One region of the Roseibium sp. JB4-4 genome, then DNA from elsewhere that is predicted to be linked to it. Evidence: predicted binding sites of a transcription regulator. Region 1 holds the regulator's gene; each other region holds the start of a gene.
What was found. Region 1 encodes PhoB, which activates phosphate uptake and scavenging genes when phosphate is short. Its sites were predicted from a motif close to TGTCATNNANCTGTCAT; they were not measured.

Region 2: a site for PhoB is predicted at 2,453-2,469, ahead of ACZ1HV_RS05750 (DapH/DapD/GlmU-related protein). Genes of this name have one in related genera too.
Region 3: a site for PhoB is predicted at 2,038-2,054, ahead of ACZ1HV_RS09055 (BtaA family protein). Genes of this name have one in related genera too.

The regions. Positions count from the first base shown of each region.
Region 1 is NZ_CM146333.1:1,861,027-1,865,500, forward strand. Features, by position in the region: gene argF (ornithine carbamoyltransferase) at 1-205, opposite strand, end outside; gene ACZ1HV_RS08535 (aspartate aminotransferase family protein) at 202-1,401, opposite strand; gene ACZ1HV_RS08540 (GcrA family cell cycle regulator) at 1,844-2,380, shown strand; gene phoB (phosphate regulon transcriptional regulator PhoB) at 2,466-3,164, opposite strand; gene phoU (phosphate signaling complex protein PhoU) at 3,238-3,936, opposite strand; gene pstB (phosphate ABC transporter ATP-binding protein PstB) at 3,971-4,474, opposite strand, start outside.
Region 2 is NZ_CM146333.1:1,248,972-1,253,445, reverse strand. Features, by position in the region: gene ACZ1HV_RS05770 (HD domain-containing protein) at 1-167, opposite strand, end outside; gene ACZ1HV_RS05765 (helix-turn-helix transcriptional regulator) at 217-789, opposite strand; gene ACZ1HV_RS05760 (VOC family protein) at 829-1,251, opposite strand; gene ACZ1HV_RS05755 (GFA family protein) at 1,248-1,685, opposite strand; gene ACZ1HV_RS05750 (DapH/DapD/GlmU-related protein) at 1,764-2,390, opposite strand; gene phnC (phosphonate ABC transporter ATP-binding protein) at 2,785-3,618, shown strand; gene phnD (phosphonate ABC transporter substrate-binding protein) at 3,676-4,474, shown strand, end outside.
Region 3 is NZ_CM146333.1:1,971,603-1,976,076, forward strand. Features, by position in the region: gene ACZ1HV_RS09045 (caspase family protein) at 1-4, shown strand, start outside; gene ACZ1HV_RS09050 (class I SAM-dependent methyltransferase) at 43-699, opposite strand; gene ACZ1HV_RS09055 (BtaA family protein) at 721-1,983, opposite strand; gene ACZ1HV_RS09060 (L,D-transpeptidase family protein) at 2,142-3,368, opposite strand; gene ACZ1HV_RS09065 (dihydroorotase) at 3,598-4,474, opposite strand, start outside.

The DNA of each region.
Region 1 (4,474 bases):
TGCCGACATCAAAGGATATGCGCGTGCGTGTCGAGGGTTGTTCGAAGATCATGGCCAGCACCTTGCCCGCAAGCGGACCTTCGCCGCGGCGTACACCGTTGCGGCTGGACTTGATCTTGAGACCGGTGTCGAGAATGGCGCGCAGTTCGTCGCCTTCAAATTGAGTCAGATCCAGAAAGTTCCGGTAGCTTCCGTTCGCGGTCATTCTGCCGCTCCTTCCACCAGTTTCGCTTCGATCGCCAGCGCGGCCTCTTCAAGGCGCTCTACGGCAATTGAGATTTCATCTTCGCTAATTGTGAGCGGCGGCATGATGCGCACCACGTTGTCGCCCGCAGGCACCGCCAGCAAGCCCGCTTCGCGCGCGGCACCCACATATTCACCAACGGGCACAACACACCGTATGCCCAACATCAGACCGTTGCCTCGCACCTGATCCAGCACTTTGGGATGACTGTCCACGAGGCCCGCAAGCTTCTGCTTGAGATGGAGCCCTTTGTGTCGGACATCTTCCAGAAAGCCGTCACCAAGCACGACGTCCAGGACAGCGTTGCCGACCGACATAGCGAGAGGGTTGCCGCCGAAAGTCGTTCCATGCGTTCCCGGTGCTAGCGCTTCCGCGCAGTCCGCGGTCGCAAGACAGGCACCCATCGGGAACCCGCCGCCGATGCCTTTGGCAACAGCCATGATGTCCGGCTCAATGCCGCTCCACTCATGAGCAAAAAATTTGCCCGTGCGCCCGACGCCTGTCTGGATTTCGTCCAGGATCAACAAGATACCTTGATCGTCACACAGCTGGCGCACGGCACGCAGGAAGTCCGTCGGGATCTCCCGAATACCGCCCTCACCCTGGACAGGTTCAAGCGCAATCGCCGCCGTCTGCGGTCCGAGAGCCTCCTTGAGAGCATCCAGATCGTTTGCAGGCACTTGATCGAAACCCGGTGCCTTCGGGCCAAATCCTTCCAGATATTTGGCTTGGCCGCCCGCGGCGATGGTCCCCAGTGTCCGGCCGTGGAACGCTCCCTCGAACGTGACGATATGGTAGCGTTCCGGCTGTCCTTTGTCGAAATGGTACCTGCGCGCGCACTTGATGGCGGCTTCCATCGCTTCAGCGCCGGAATTCACAAAAAGCACCTTTTCGGCAAAAGAAGCGTCGCAAAGGCGCTGCGCAAGGCGCTCACCCTCCGGTATCTGATGAAGGTTGGACACGTGCCACAGTTTTGCGGCCTGCTCCTGTAGCGCCGACACCAGGTGCGGATGGCTATGCCCGATGGAATTGACAGCAATACCGGAACCGCAATCGAGGAATCGTCGGCCGTCTTTCGTAACAAGCCAGACACCTTCCCCATGATCAAACGACAGGTTCGATCTTGCGTAGTTACCGAATAATGCAGTCTTGGACATAACCTCTTTTGTCTCCTTAAGAACGCCTGCACGAAGGTGACGTTCGCGCCCGACAGGAGCAACGATGTCACAGTTACTGTGTCAGGCCAAAATGCAACATGCCGCCCCGAAGAGGCGGCACGCTGCGGTTTTCTTATACACCCCCGGCCCCAAGGCCTGTCAATGGAAATGGCGCTTCGCCGCAACCTGCAGCCCCTGAGCGCAGATTCAGCAAAAGTCTCAAGGGTCTCGCCATACTTGGGGAAAAGTCGCTTCATCCCCAATTGGTTTTGGGCGAATGGTTGCCTGACAAATTAACGTTATTGTAACCTCTTGATATTCAAACACGAGATCTCGTGGGGCTAATCATTCTTAGGCACTAGATATGCCATATCAGGCGTGCCTGCGCATGCCAAGCACGGGGTTAATGGCCGGCAAAACGGTCAAATGAAAAGGTGCGGCAATGAGTTGGACAGACGAACGGGTTGAGCTTCTCAAAAAGCTTTGGAGCGATGGCTTGAGTGCAAGTCAGATTGCGGGTGAGCTGGGTGGCGTAACCCGGAACGCCGTCATCGGCAAAGTACACCGACTTGGATTGTCAGGTCGCGCAAAGTCCTCCTCGTCCAGCAGCAAACCTCGTCGTCCGCGCACAAGCGCGCCCGCAGCCGGGACTTCGGCACCCAAAAAACCGACACCTCAACCACAGACTATTGGGGCGACGGCGCTGAAGGCCGACATTGCACCAACACCCATCGTCGAAGCAGAGCCTGACCTTGAGCCGATCGCAGAGCTGATCCCGATTTCCGAACGCGCGTCGATCCTGACCCTGACCGAACGGACATGCAAATGGCCGATTGGCGATCCGGCAACCGATGACTTTTACTTCTGCGGCCGCCAATCCGACGCAGGTGTTCCCTACTGCGCGCACCATTGTAAAATCGCCTATCAACCGGTTGCAGACCGCCGCCGTGATCGCAAAGTGATCGCCCGCGCAGGATAGCGGTCAAGCAGCAGCAAAAATGCAAAGCCCGCCAGATTGGCGGGCTTTTTTGTTGTGATTTTTGCACCTGGAATTCGTCACTTCATCATGCAACCACCGAAAACTGATCGTTGAATGCATAGCCGGCACCGCGGACCGTTCGGATCGGGTCTCTTGCCTTGCCCTTATTCAGAGCCTTGCGGAGGCGGCCAACGTGAACATCAACGGTCCGCTCGTCGACATAGACATCATGCCCCCAAACACCGTCAAGCAGTTGCTCACGCGAGAAAACCCGTCCGGGTGAGGTCATGAGAAATTCCAGCAGACGGAATTCCGTCGGCCCAAGGTGGACTTCTTTCGCATTCCTGCGAACCCTGTGCGTTTCACGGTCCAGTTCGATATCTCCGGACCGGAGCATTGTAGACACAACTTCAGGACTTGCCCGGCGCAAGATTGCGCGGACCCGCGCCATCAATTCAGGTACGGAAAACGGTTTGACCACATAGTCGTCCGCCCCTGTCGACAGTCCTCTGATACGCTCTGCCTCTTCACCGCGCGCCGTCAGCATAATGACGGGCAATCGCTCGGTGTCTTCCCTGGCTCTCAAGCGCCGACACAACTCGATCCCAGACAGGCCCGGAAGCATCCAGTCGAGCAGCAAAAGGTCCGGCACGCTTTCCCGCAACCGAATTTCTGCCTCATCGCCACGAATACACGATTCAACCGTGTATCCTTCGGCTTCCAGATTGTATCTCAACAGAAGACTAAGCGGTTCTTCGTCTTCAACGATGAGCACCTTCGGCATACATCTCGCTCCATGTCATGCAGCAGGCGCAGCCGCGCCGGCTGGATCATTTTTCCGCAAGTTCGTTCGGCGACTAAGAAACGCTGGTGGTTTCGTCCAGCTTGGTCCGTTCTTCCGGCAGCCGGTCACCGGTCACCATGTAAAAGACGTTTTCAGCAATGTTGGTCGCGTGATCACCAATGCGTTCAATGTTCTTTGCGCAGAAAAGGAGATGGACACACTGCGTGATAACCCTTGGATCTTCCATCATGTAGGTCAGCAGCTCGCGGAACAGCGATGTATAGATTGCGTCCACTTCCGCATCGGCTTCCTGCACGCGTTTCGCGGCTTCCGGGTCCTTGCGGGTATAGGCGTCCAGGACCTGCTTCAGCTGGTTCAGCGCAAGCTCGGTCATGTGCTCGACACCTATCGCAAGCTTTTTGGAACCGAGGCTGTTGTCGATTGCAATGGCGCGTTTTGCAACGTTCTTGGCCAGGTCGCCAACGCGTTCCAGATCATTGGCGATACGCGTGGCGGCCGTAATTTCCCGCAGGTCCTGACCCATGGGCTGACGGCGCGCGATCATTTCGATCAGCTTTGCTTCCACTTCCTGATGCAACGTATCAAGCCGTTCATCCTGGGCAATGGTGGTTTTGGCCAATTCCAGGTCCCGTGACACCAGAGCAGAAACGGCATCGGCGAAAGCCTTTTCGGCCAAGCCGCCCATTTCAGCGACCTTGCCAGCCATTTCTGTCAGTTCTTCGTCATAGGCAGAGACTGTATGTTCAGACATACTTTGTCCTCTTTAGTAATCTCGAAAGAATTTCTTAGCCGAAGCGGCCAGTTATATAATCCTGAGTACGCTTGTCTTTCGGGTTTGTGAAGATGTCCTGTGTCGGACCCTCTTCAACCAGAATGCCAAGGTGGAAGAACGCCGTACGCTGGGACACACGCGCTGCCTGCTGCATGGAGTGCGTCACAATCACGATCGTATAGTTCTCGCGCAGTTCGTCGATCAGCTCTTCCACCTTCGCGGTCGCAATCGGATCCAAAGCCGAACACGGCTCGTCCATGAGGATCACTTCAGGACTGACGGCAATCGCCCGGGCAATACATAGACGCTGCTGCTGACCGCCGGACATGCCGGTTCCGGGCTCATCCAGCCGGTTCTTCACCTCTTCCCAGAGACCTGCCTTTTGCAGGCTGGAAGAGACGATGTCATCGAGTTCTGACTTGTTTTTTGCCAGACCATGAATGCGCGGACCGTAGGCGATGTTGTCATAAATCGACTTCGGAAACGGGTTCGGTTTCTGGAACACCATGCCGACCTT
Region 2 (4,474 bases), 610 kb from region 1:
GTGTGTTCCGCTGTGCTTTCAGGTCGTTTCTCTCGCGTGGTGCCTGACCGCAACGTGTCTTTCAATTGCTCTGCGGCCTGGAGAAATGACAGAAGACCCGACAGTCGGTCGGTATCCATCCGGGCAAGACTTGATTTTGTGTTGGCTGTGTTGGTTCGATCGGTCATACCCCACAGTTTAGCGCTGTACACCGGTCCCAACGAGAGCCTGAATAATTTATGCAGCTCTGGCCGTTTCTTCTCTGACAAGCCGCGCGAAACTGCCGTCTGACAACTGAAGCCTAGAAATCCGGATCTTGCTTTCCGGAATGGACATTTCCGGAAATACGGCAGCTTCGGTCCAATAGATGATGTCATCGTTGCGCGGTTCGAACCAGCCAAGGTCGGCCAGTTGGTGCTCAACATCGCGAATTTCATCTGTCGCAAAGCGCCAGAGCGGACGGTGGAGAAACTCCGAGACGGGCGCGCGCCATTCCCGCTCCCGTGCAGGCGACATGGCCAGAAGCCGGTGGGTGAGATCGCAGACAAGGTGGACCGGGTCGCTCGACCGGGACACCAAATGCAGAAGCGCATTGTCGGCCGCGCTGTCCGCTCGAGCGCGCAGAAGCGTTGTAATCCTGAGGCAGTCTTCGTGGTTTGGGTGCGATTTACCGCTTTCCCATCGTGAAATTCGGCTTTGAGAAACACCCAGCTCGTGTGCCAAAACGTCTTGTTTGATGCGGTTCAGCACTCGCCAACGACGCAGCGACAAACCCAAGCTGGAAGGAATAACGGCCGGAACGTTTTTCATGCGGCAAAGGTTACAGGCTATCGGCCAGAAAAGGGAGGCCTACTTGCCTTTGTTCTGGTCCCGGTATGCACGGCTGGATACTTGAACGGAGTTTCCATCCGGATCTTTGGCGTTTGAATACGAATAGCCGTCAGCCTTGTGAACGGGACCGAACTTCAACCCCTTCTTGTTGGCCTCTTTGCGAAAGGCCTGCACGTCTTCGACTTCGAAAACAAGTTTGACAGACGCCTGGCCGAGCTTTTGAGCCTTACCGGCCCGGTGAAGCAGCAAGTGCGCTCCCCCATTTTCCGGCACGAGTTCGGTCAATCGGTCCGTTGGAGTTCTCACAACCTTGAAGCCGAAAAAGAATGAATAAAAGCATGCACTGATATCCACGTCGCGCACATAGAGGATGATACGGTTGAGGCTGGCGCCAACTGTGGTTTGGGTGTGTTGCATTGAACCGGGGTCAAGCTCACTCATTTTCTGAGTTCGCCCTGCGTAAAAGCGATCGAAGGGTCTGACGAGTGCTCGACATTGTCGCCTGGCACCGTAACCCAGGCATGTTTTCGATGCTCGTAAACCGAAAAGCGTGGTGACGGAAACTCGGGATCTGCAAATGCTCCCACCGGAATTGCGATGACGCCGGGCCAGCCTTCAATCACGAACGCAAGTGTGGAACCACATTCGGGGCAGAACCGGTAAGTCGCCACATGCTCACTGTCACATTCCCGCTGCCATTCGGAGTAGTCTCCCGAAAGTAACACTCTATCGTCAGGCCAGCGGGCCTGAACAGCGAACACGCTGCCTGTTCTTTTCTGGCATTCGAGGCAATGGCAAGCCGAGATGCGCACCGGATCACCCTCGCATTCGGCGCGCAATTGCCCGCATCGGCAGGTCGCAGTTCGTGTCGCCATCAAGTGCCTCCAATTCAGTTTGCCGTTCACAAAAGCACCGGCAGGGGAGGCATTCAATATGGTTTTTTTCGAAGAGACCTATCGATATTTTTCAATAAAGGCATCTATTGCCAGCTTTCGGAAATCCGGCAAGCGCTGCTTCAGCGTTTCATGGTTCCAGTCCCACCAGGCAATTTCCATCAGAGCGTCGGCCTGGGTCTCCGAAAAACGTCGTTTAATCGGTTTTGCGGCGACGCCGCCTACCACCGTGTAAGGGGGCACATCCTTGGCGACTACGGCACCCGCCGCAATGATGGCACCGGTGCCAACATGAACGCCGGCCAGAACCGTGGCATTGTGACCGATCCAAACATCATGCCCGATGGTGACCCAGTCGTTCTTTCGCCATTCAAAGAATTCGGCATCGTCCTCGCCAAGTCCGTAAGCTGCCGCGCGATAAGTGAAGTGATGTTGTGAAGCACGCCAGGTCGCATGATTGCCGGGATTGATGCGCACGCGGCGTGCAATGGAGCAAAACTTGCCAATGGTTGTCCAAACGACATCTCCTTCTTGAACGATGTAGGAGTAGTCATACATTTGGCTTTCGCGCATTTCTGTCCGCGCCCCAACTTCCGTCCATATGCCGAGTTCGCAATTGGTGACATTCGCTTCGGGATGAACGTTCGGGGCCTCATTCAGGGACTGTTTCTGGGTGGGAGCGGACATTTTATCTCCATCGGCTCAAGGGTGGTTGAGGACCCGGTTTAGTCTTTGCGCAACAGGTCTTGGTGACGGTTTGATGACATTGCCATGACCCTTTTTGTTTTCCTGCTGGCCGATTTTCAAAACTGGACTGATGTTTGCTCAGGGATTTTTCGCTCCGAGCAAACGGTTTCCCCAAAAAGCAGTCACTCTCCGCCAGCGCTGGCCAAAGCACGAAGGGATTGAGCCTATTACGGGTTTTCAGGGAGTTGCGTGTGATTGAGCGTTGATCGATCATGTATGTCATTGATCTGTCATAAATCTTTGACGTTACAGTCAAACAGCTGTCATCCCTTTGTAATGATCCAGTGGCTCTTGTGCGCCGGGCACCACAGGACAAAACCAACAGGGTCGGCGCGTGATTCAGTTTCAGGAAGTTACCAAGACCTTCGGGTCTCGGACCGCTGTCAACAAGGTCAGCTTTAATATCGATGAGCCGCAAATGGTCGGCATCATTGGTCGCTCCGGTGCGGGGAAATCGACCTTGCTTCGCATGATAAACCGGCTGACCCCGGCAACGTCCGGCCATATTCTGTTTGACGGCCGCGACATCCTTGGCCTTCGGGGCGGCATGATGCGCCGTTGGCAGCGTGATTGCGCCATGGTGTTTCAGCAGTTCAATCTGGTTCCGCGTCTTGATGTCTGCACCAATGTAATGCTGGGCCGCCTTAACGGGCACGGTACTTTGAAAAGCCTGTTCAATGTTTTCAGCGCGAGCGATGTGAATACTGCGCTTGCGGCCCTGGACCGTCTGGGCATCGCCCAGGAGGCGACCAAACGGGCTGAAGAACTGTCCGGTGGTCAGCAGCAGCGCGTCGCCATCGCCAGAGCGCTCATGCAAGACCCGTACATGTTTCTGGCTGATGAGCCGATTGCCTCGCTTGATCCCATGAACGCCAAGATTGTCATGGATGCGCTGCGTGAAATCCATGAACGCGACAACAAGATCGTCCTCTGCAATCTGCACACGCTCGACACAGCACGCACCTATTGCGACCGGGTGATCGGTATGCGTGACGGTTTCATTGTGTTCGACGGCAAGCCGGAAGAGCTCACCACGACCGTTGCACGCGAAATCTACGGCGCGGATGAAAGTTTCAACGAGGCAGCGACCTCCACTGCCATCGATGCCGGTAAAGCCGGCGACAAAGAATCCGCTGGAGCGATGACCCCGGCGGCAGCAGCGGTCTGAACCGGCTGCACACCCTTAAACGTCATCAAGATCGAGAACTCTCGGGGAGTGTCCCACATGAAAATCGTTGCTAAAGTTGCTGCGCTTGCTGCAGTCAGCATGATCGCTCTGAATGCATCTGTCGCAGGTGCTGAAGAAATCACCGAATTCCGTATCGGCATCCTGGGTGGCGAAAACGCCTCTGATCGTCTGCGCGCCTATGAGTGCCTTGAGCAGAAAACCGCTGACCTTCTCGGCGTGCCGGTCAAGCTGTTCGCACCGGCTGACTACAATGGCGTTATCGAAGGCCTGCTCGGCGGCAACCTCGACCTGGCCTGGCTCGGCGCTTCCAGCTACGCAAAAGTCTACCTGACCGATCCGGAAGCTGTTGATCCGGTTCTCATCAAGGTCAACGTTGACGGCGGCTACGGTTACTATTCCATCGGTTTTGCCCGCAACGACAGCGAGATCAATTCGCTCGAAGACATGAAGGGCAAGGTTTTCGGCTTTGGTGATCCGAACTCCACTTCCGGTTATTTGATCCCTTCCATCGCCATTCCGCAGGAAGGCTATCCGATGAAGGCTGGCGAATACTTTGGTGACGTCGTCTTTACCGGTGGTCACGAGCAGACCATCGTTGCTGTTTCCAACGGCGACATCGATGCCGGTGTGACCTGGGCCGACGGCCTCGGTGAGTGGGAAGACGGTTACAACTCCGGCGCTCTGCGCAAGGCTTCCGACGCCGGTCTGGTCGACATGACCGAACTGCGTCAGATCTGGCAGTCCCCGGTGATCCCGGAAGGCCCGATCGTTCTGTCCAAGAAACTGCCGGAAGACGTCAAGATCAAGATGACCGGTCTAATCGCGTCCCTGAACT
Region 3 (4,474 bases), 110 kb from region 1:
ATAGGCCTGTGCGAGAGCCATTCAGGATCGATTGATTGTTTTCTATTCGGCGCTTGTGATTACTGCATAATCTGCATATCCGCGATAGAGCTGGCGATATTCAAGGCCCGCACCTTTTCGTTCTGCAAGAGCCTCAAGTTCCGATTTCAGCTCGCTGCGCGGACTGACGTGGAATGACCGCAGCCACTTGAACAAGGCTTTCCGGAACCAGGCTGGAAGTCGTCCTTGTTGACCGAAATCGACCACGTGAATTCGCCCGCCTTCCGCGAGACACCTGATTCCGGCAGCAAGCGCTTCTCGCCAGACCGGGATCATCGACAGCGTATAAGAATAAATAATCCTGTCGAATGCCGGGATATCCAGACCTTCCGTAGCGAAAGGATCGGCAGCATCGCCTTCAATCAGGTGGACCTGATCGCCGATACCGGCTCTTTTAATGTTCTTCTCTGCGGTTTCCAGCATGTTTCTGGAAATATCGAGGCCGTAGAATCTCGCATCCGGATATCTCCGCGCAGCTGTCACCAGGTTCCGACCCGTGCCGCATCCCAGCTCCAATACCGTGCCGCCTCTCGGCGGTTGCAGATCGCTGATCAGCTGATCGCGCCCGAGAAGATAGTATTTTCGCGTCAGATCATAAAAGTGGCGCTGGTTACGATAGACAGCATCCATCAAACGGGCAGTTTCGACGGCTTCTCTCATTGTCATTTCCGGATCAGCTGACTACCCGTTGAACACATAAAGATGGAACCCGCCATAGATGGAGGAGCGATCCTGCCGACCGAGTTCAAGGCTTTCTCTTTCTTCATAGGTCCAACGATCAAGTATCGCATCAGCAACGCGGCCCGGCAGCAAAGAGGGTTCAGCAGCCGTGCGGAACACGACCCTGGCCCCAGGTCGAGCGGTGCGAGTGATCTCACTCCAAAGGGCATTCAATTGATGATCGGTCATCCAGTCCTGTGCATCGAGAAGCACATAAGCATCCAGCATGTCGTCATCGACGCCTTGCAAGTGCTCGGTGAAGTTCCGGTTCAGGACCCTCACCCTGCCGGCGCGTTCGCGAATTTCTTCAAAATGAGCTCGTTTCAGATAGGGCGGCAAGGGCCCCGATCCTCCAGTGGACCCATCTTTATCCGATGCATATCCGCGCCCGAATGCCTGCCAGGCAAAATAGTTGTCCTGCATGGAAAAATCACAGGCAAGCTTTTCGAGCCTCTGGCGCAGGACCGCTGACATGTCCCCTTCCGCATTGGCTGAGACAAGCGCGTCATACTGTGCCGGTGGAATACCCAGCCCGTAAAGGGACATTTTTTTCGAGGTCGCCCAACGGACAAGTCGCTTGTCAAAGAGGGGCGCCAGCGCCGTATCGAAGAACGAACGTTGCTCCTCAAGCGATTTGGCCTTGACCATGTGCTTGGGGTCGATGCCGTATAGCCGTGCCACAAGGTGACCCAAGCCGATGCAGTATCCGAGGAGACCGTGATGATAGAGATCACGGGAAAAAAGCGTAATGCGTTTCCGGCCCCAATTGGCCAGGTCGCGTCCTTCCCAGTAAGCGATGGTTTCCGGATCAAGGTTGTCTTTGAGGAAACGACGATATGCCGCCACGTTGGCTTTTTCGTCCGCTTCGCCGAAGAAACGGTAGAACGTTTCGTAGTTCGGGAAATACTTGGCTGCGGCCAGTTTCAACCGGCCGAGAGCCACGTGAGCGCGGTTGAGGTCAACCGCGGTGATTTCAGCCGGATTGGCAGTCAGGTAGGACATGACATTACAGCCACCCGAAGCGATTGTGATCATTCTGCTATCAGGGGTCAGTCGCAGAGCCTTCATGTCCACGTCCGGATCTTCCCAGATCTGAGGATAGACAAGGCCCTTGAAAGCGAAGGTGAACAGGCGCTCAAGCATTCCCTCGCGAGAGGTTACCCCGGATCGGTGAACCGCGTTCTTTAGCCGTTTCTTGGACGCCGATAGCGTGCCATTCGCCATTGCCCTCTCCCGAGTCGCCTGTGAAATGAACCTGCTTTCCGATACGGCAGAGACACGACAGTTTGGTGACGTTCCTGGAGAATTATTCGATTGTCCGGGCAATAAAAAATCCCCGCCGGAGCGGGGATCTTCGGTTTCGGATCTGATCGGACAGCCGACTAGCGGGTGACTACGACAAAGTCTGTGCCCAGGCCCGTGTTTCGCTTGAAAGTCCGGTCGGTGATGGTCAGGGATGTCCCTGGCGTCAGCATCTTGGAGATCTCGAGCGCGACCTTTTCCGGCATCACGACCCGGTCAAGCAAGTCTTTTGAGTCGCCGCCGCGGTCGCCTTCTGCTGAGACAGCCATCCAGTCAACAGTCTGGTCGCCCTTTTCAAAATCAAGCGCGGTATAGACGTGCGTACCGATATCCTTGTCTATGTTCTTCAGTGTTACAGGCGCTGAATACACATCACGGAACTTGCGGCGTACGCGAAGCATCGCATTCTGCGGCTTTTCATATCCGGCCTCTGCGTAGATCTTTGCCACAAGCGCATCGGTCACATTGCCGGTCACGGGCAGTTCGGCACCTTCCTGATAAAGGCTCAAAGCAGCCCGTGTCTTGCGGCCGAAGATACCATCGACCGGACCTGCGTCGTAGCCCATCTCATTCAGAAGACGCTGCAGTACTCTCGTGCGGCTCGGCGTTTTCTGAGGTGTAATGATCATCCTCAAAGGCTTGTCAAAATACGGATTTTCCAGCTCGGCAACAGGCAAAGAAGCCTGCAGGTTCGCGGGCTGAATAGCGCCCCGCAGGGCGGGGTCTGCCTGAATGTTCTTGCCGGACAGACTTGCAACCTTGGTCTCGGGAACGAAGGGCTGCGGCAGGACGCTGTGACGGACGCTTTGCGGCTTTGCCGGATCCCTGGTGACGACGACATGCATGCCTCTGTCCGTCATGCTGTAAAGCGACTTGGCAAAGGGACGTGGCATTCGAATGCAGCCATGCGAAGCCGGATAACCGGGCAGCCTTCCCACATGCAGCGCAATACCTGACCAGGTCAGACGCTGCATGAATGGCATTGGCGCATTGTCATAAAGATTGGAAAAATGCTTGCGGCGCTTTTCCAGGATCGAAAAAACACCCGTGGGCGTGCTGTGCCCACGCTTCCCCGAAGAAATCGGCGACGTTTCGATCAGATCGAGCCCGCGATAAACCTGAATCTGCTGCTTGTTCAACGACACCAGCATATGCAACGGTGGCTCGGTTGCCGCTTTTTCGGCATCCTTTGCAGTATCGCGTGCCCATGCACCGGATACGGCGGTAGCTGACAGAAGTGCTGCACTTGCCAGACCCAGCAGAGCGCGTGTCCGCCTTCCGCGGCTATATTGACTAAAAGACGACATCCCAGAGCTCCCCAACGCAAAACCTATCAAGCTCGACCTAGTGTTTAACCGAGATCTTTTTAGATCGGGTTAGGAAACACGGTTACTTATTGGTTTCCTTCACCCTTTCCCCCAATCCGTCGCACACTATCGGGACTCGATCTGTTATTCACATCACAAATTGTACAGCTCTGACTCTAAGAGGTGGGGTTTGCCTCACCTGAGACGCGGGACTTCACGCGTTTCCGATCTATTTCCTGAGGCCGTCCTGAAAGACGACTGCTTCACCACGGGACGGTGTTGTGAGCTCATCTTCCCACATAACACGCTGTCCCCGCACAATGGTTCCAATGGGCCAGCCGGTTACTTCCTTACCGTCATAAGGTGTCCAACCACACTTTGAAGCGATCCATTCGTTCCTGATGGTTTTCTTGAGCTTCAGGTCCACGACAGTGAAGTCCGCATCGTAGCCGATCGCGATCCGACCCTTGCGGGCAGTCTGGAACAATCTAAGTGGGCCTGCGCTTGTCATGTCGACAAATCGGGCGAGGCTCAGTCGACCGGCGTTCACATGATCGAGCATGATGGGAACCAGGGTCTGAACACCTGTCATGCCCGACGGAGAGGCTGGATAAGGTTTCTGTTTTTCTTCCAGCAAATGCGGCGCATGATCAGACCCGAGGATATCGAGAATGCCTTGCTGCAGCCCCCACCACAGACGATCCGAATGATGCGGTGCGCGCACCGGCGGGTTCATTTGAACCAGTGAACCGAGGCGATGATAGGCCTCATCCGTCAATGTCAGATGATGCGGAGTTACCTCGATAGAAGCCACGTCCTTGTGCGCGATCAGATAGTCCACTTCCTCCGCTGTCGAAAGGTGCAGAACATGGATCTTTGCGCCTGTTTCCCGGGCGATCGTGACCAGGCGTTCGGTACACTTCAGGGCTGCAATTTCGTCCCGCCAGATGGGGTGCGAGCTCGGATCGCCTTCAACGCGTTCCCCCTGTCGCTCACGCAAGCGAAACTCGTCTTCGGAGTGAAACGCTGCACGGCGCCTTGTTACCGATAGAATGTCTCTGACACCCTGATCGTCTTCAACCAAGAGATCTCCGGTGGAGGACCCC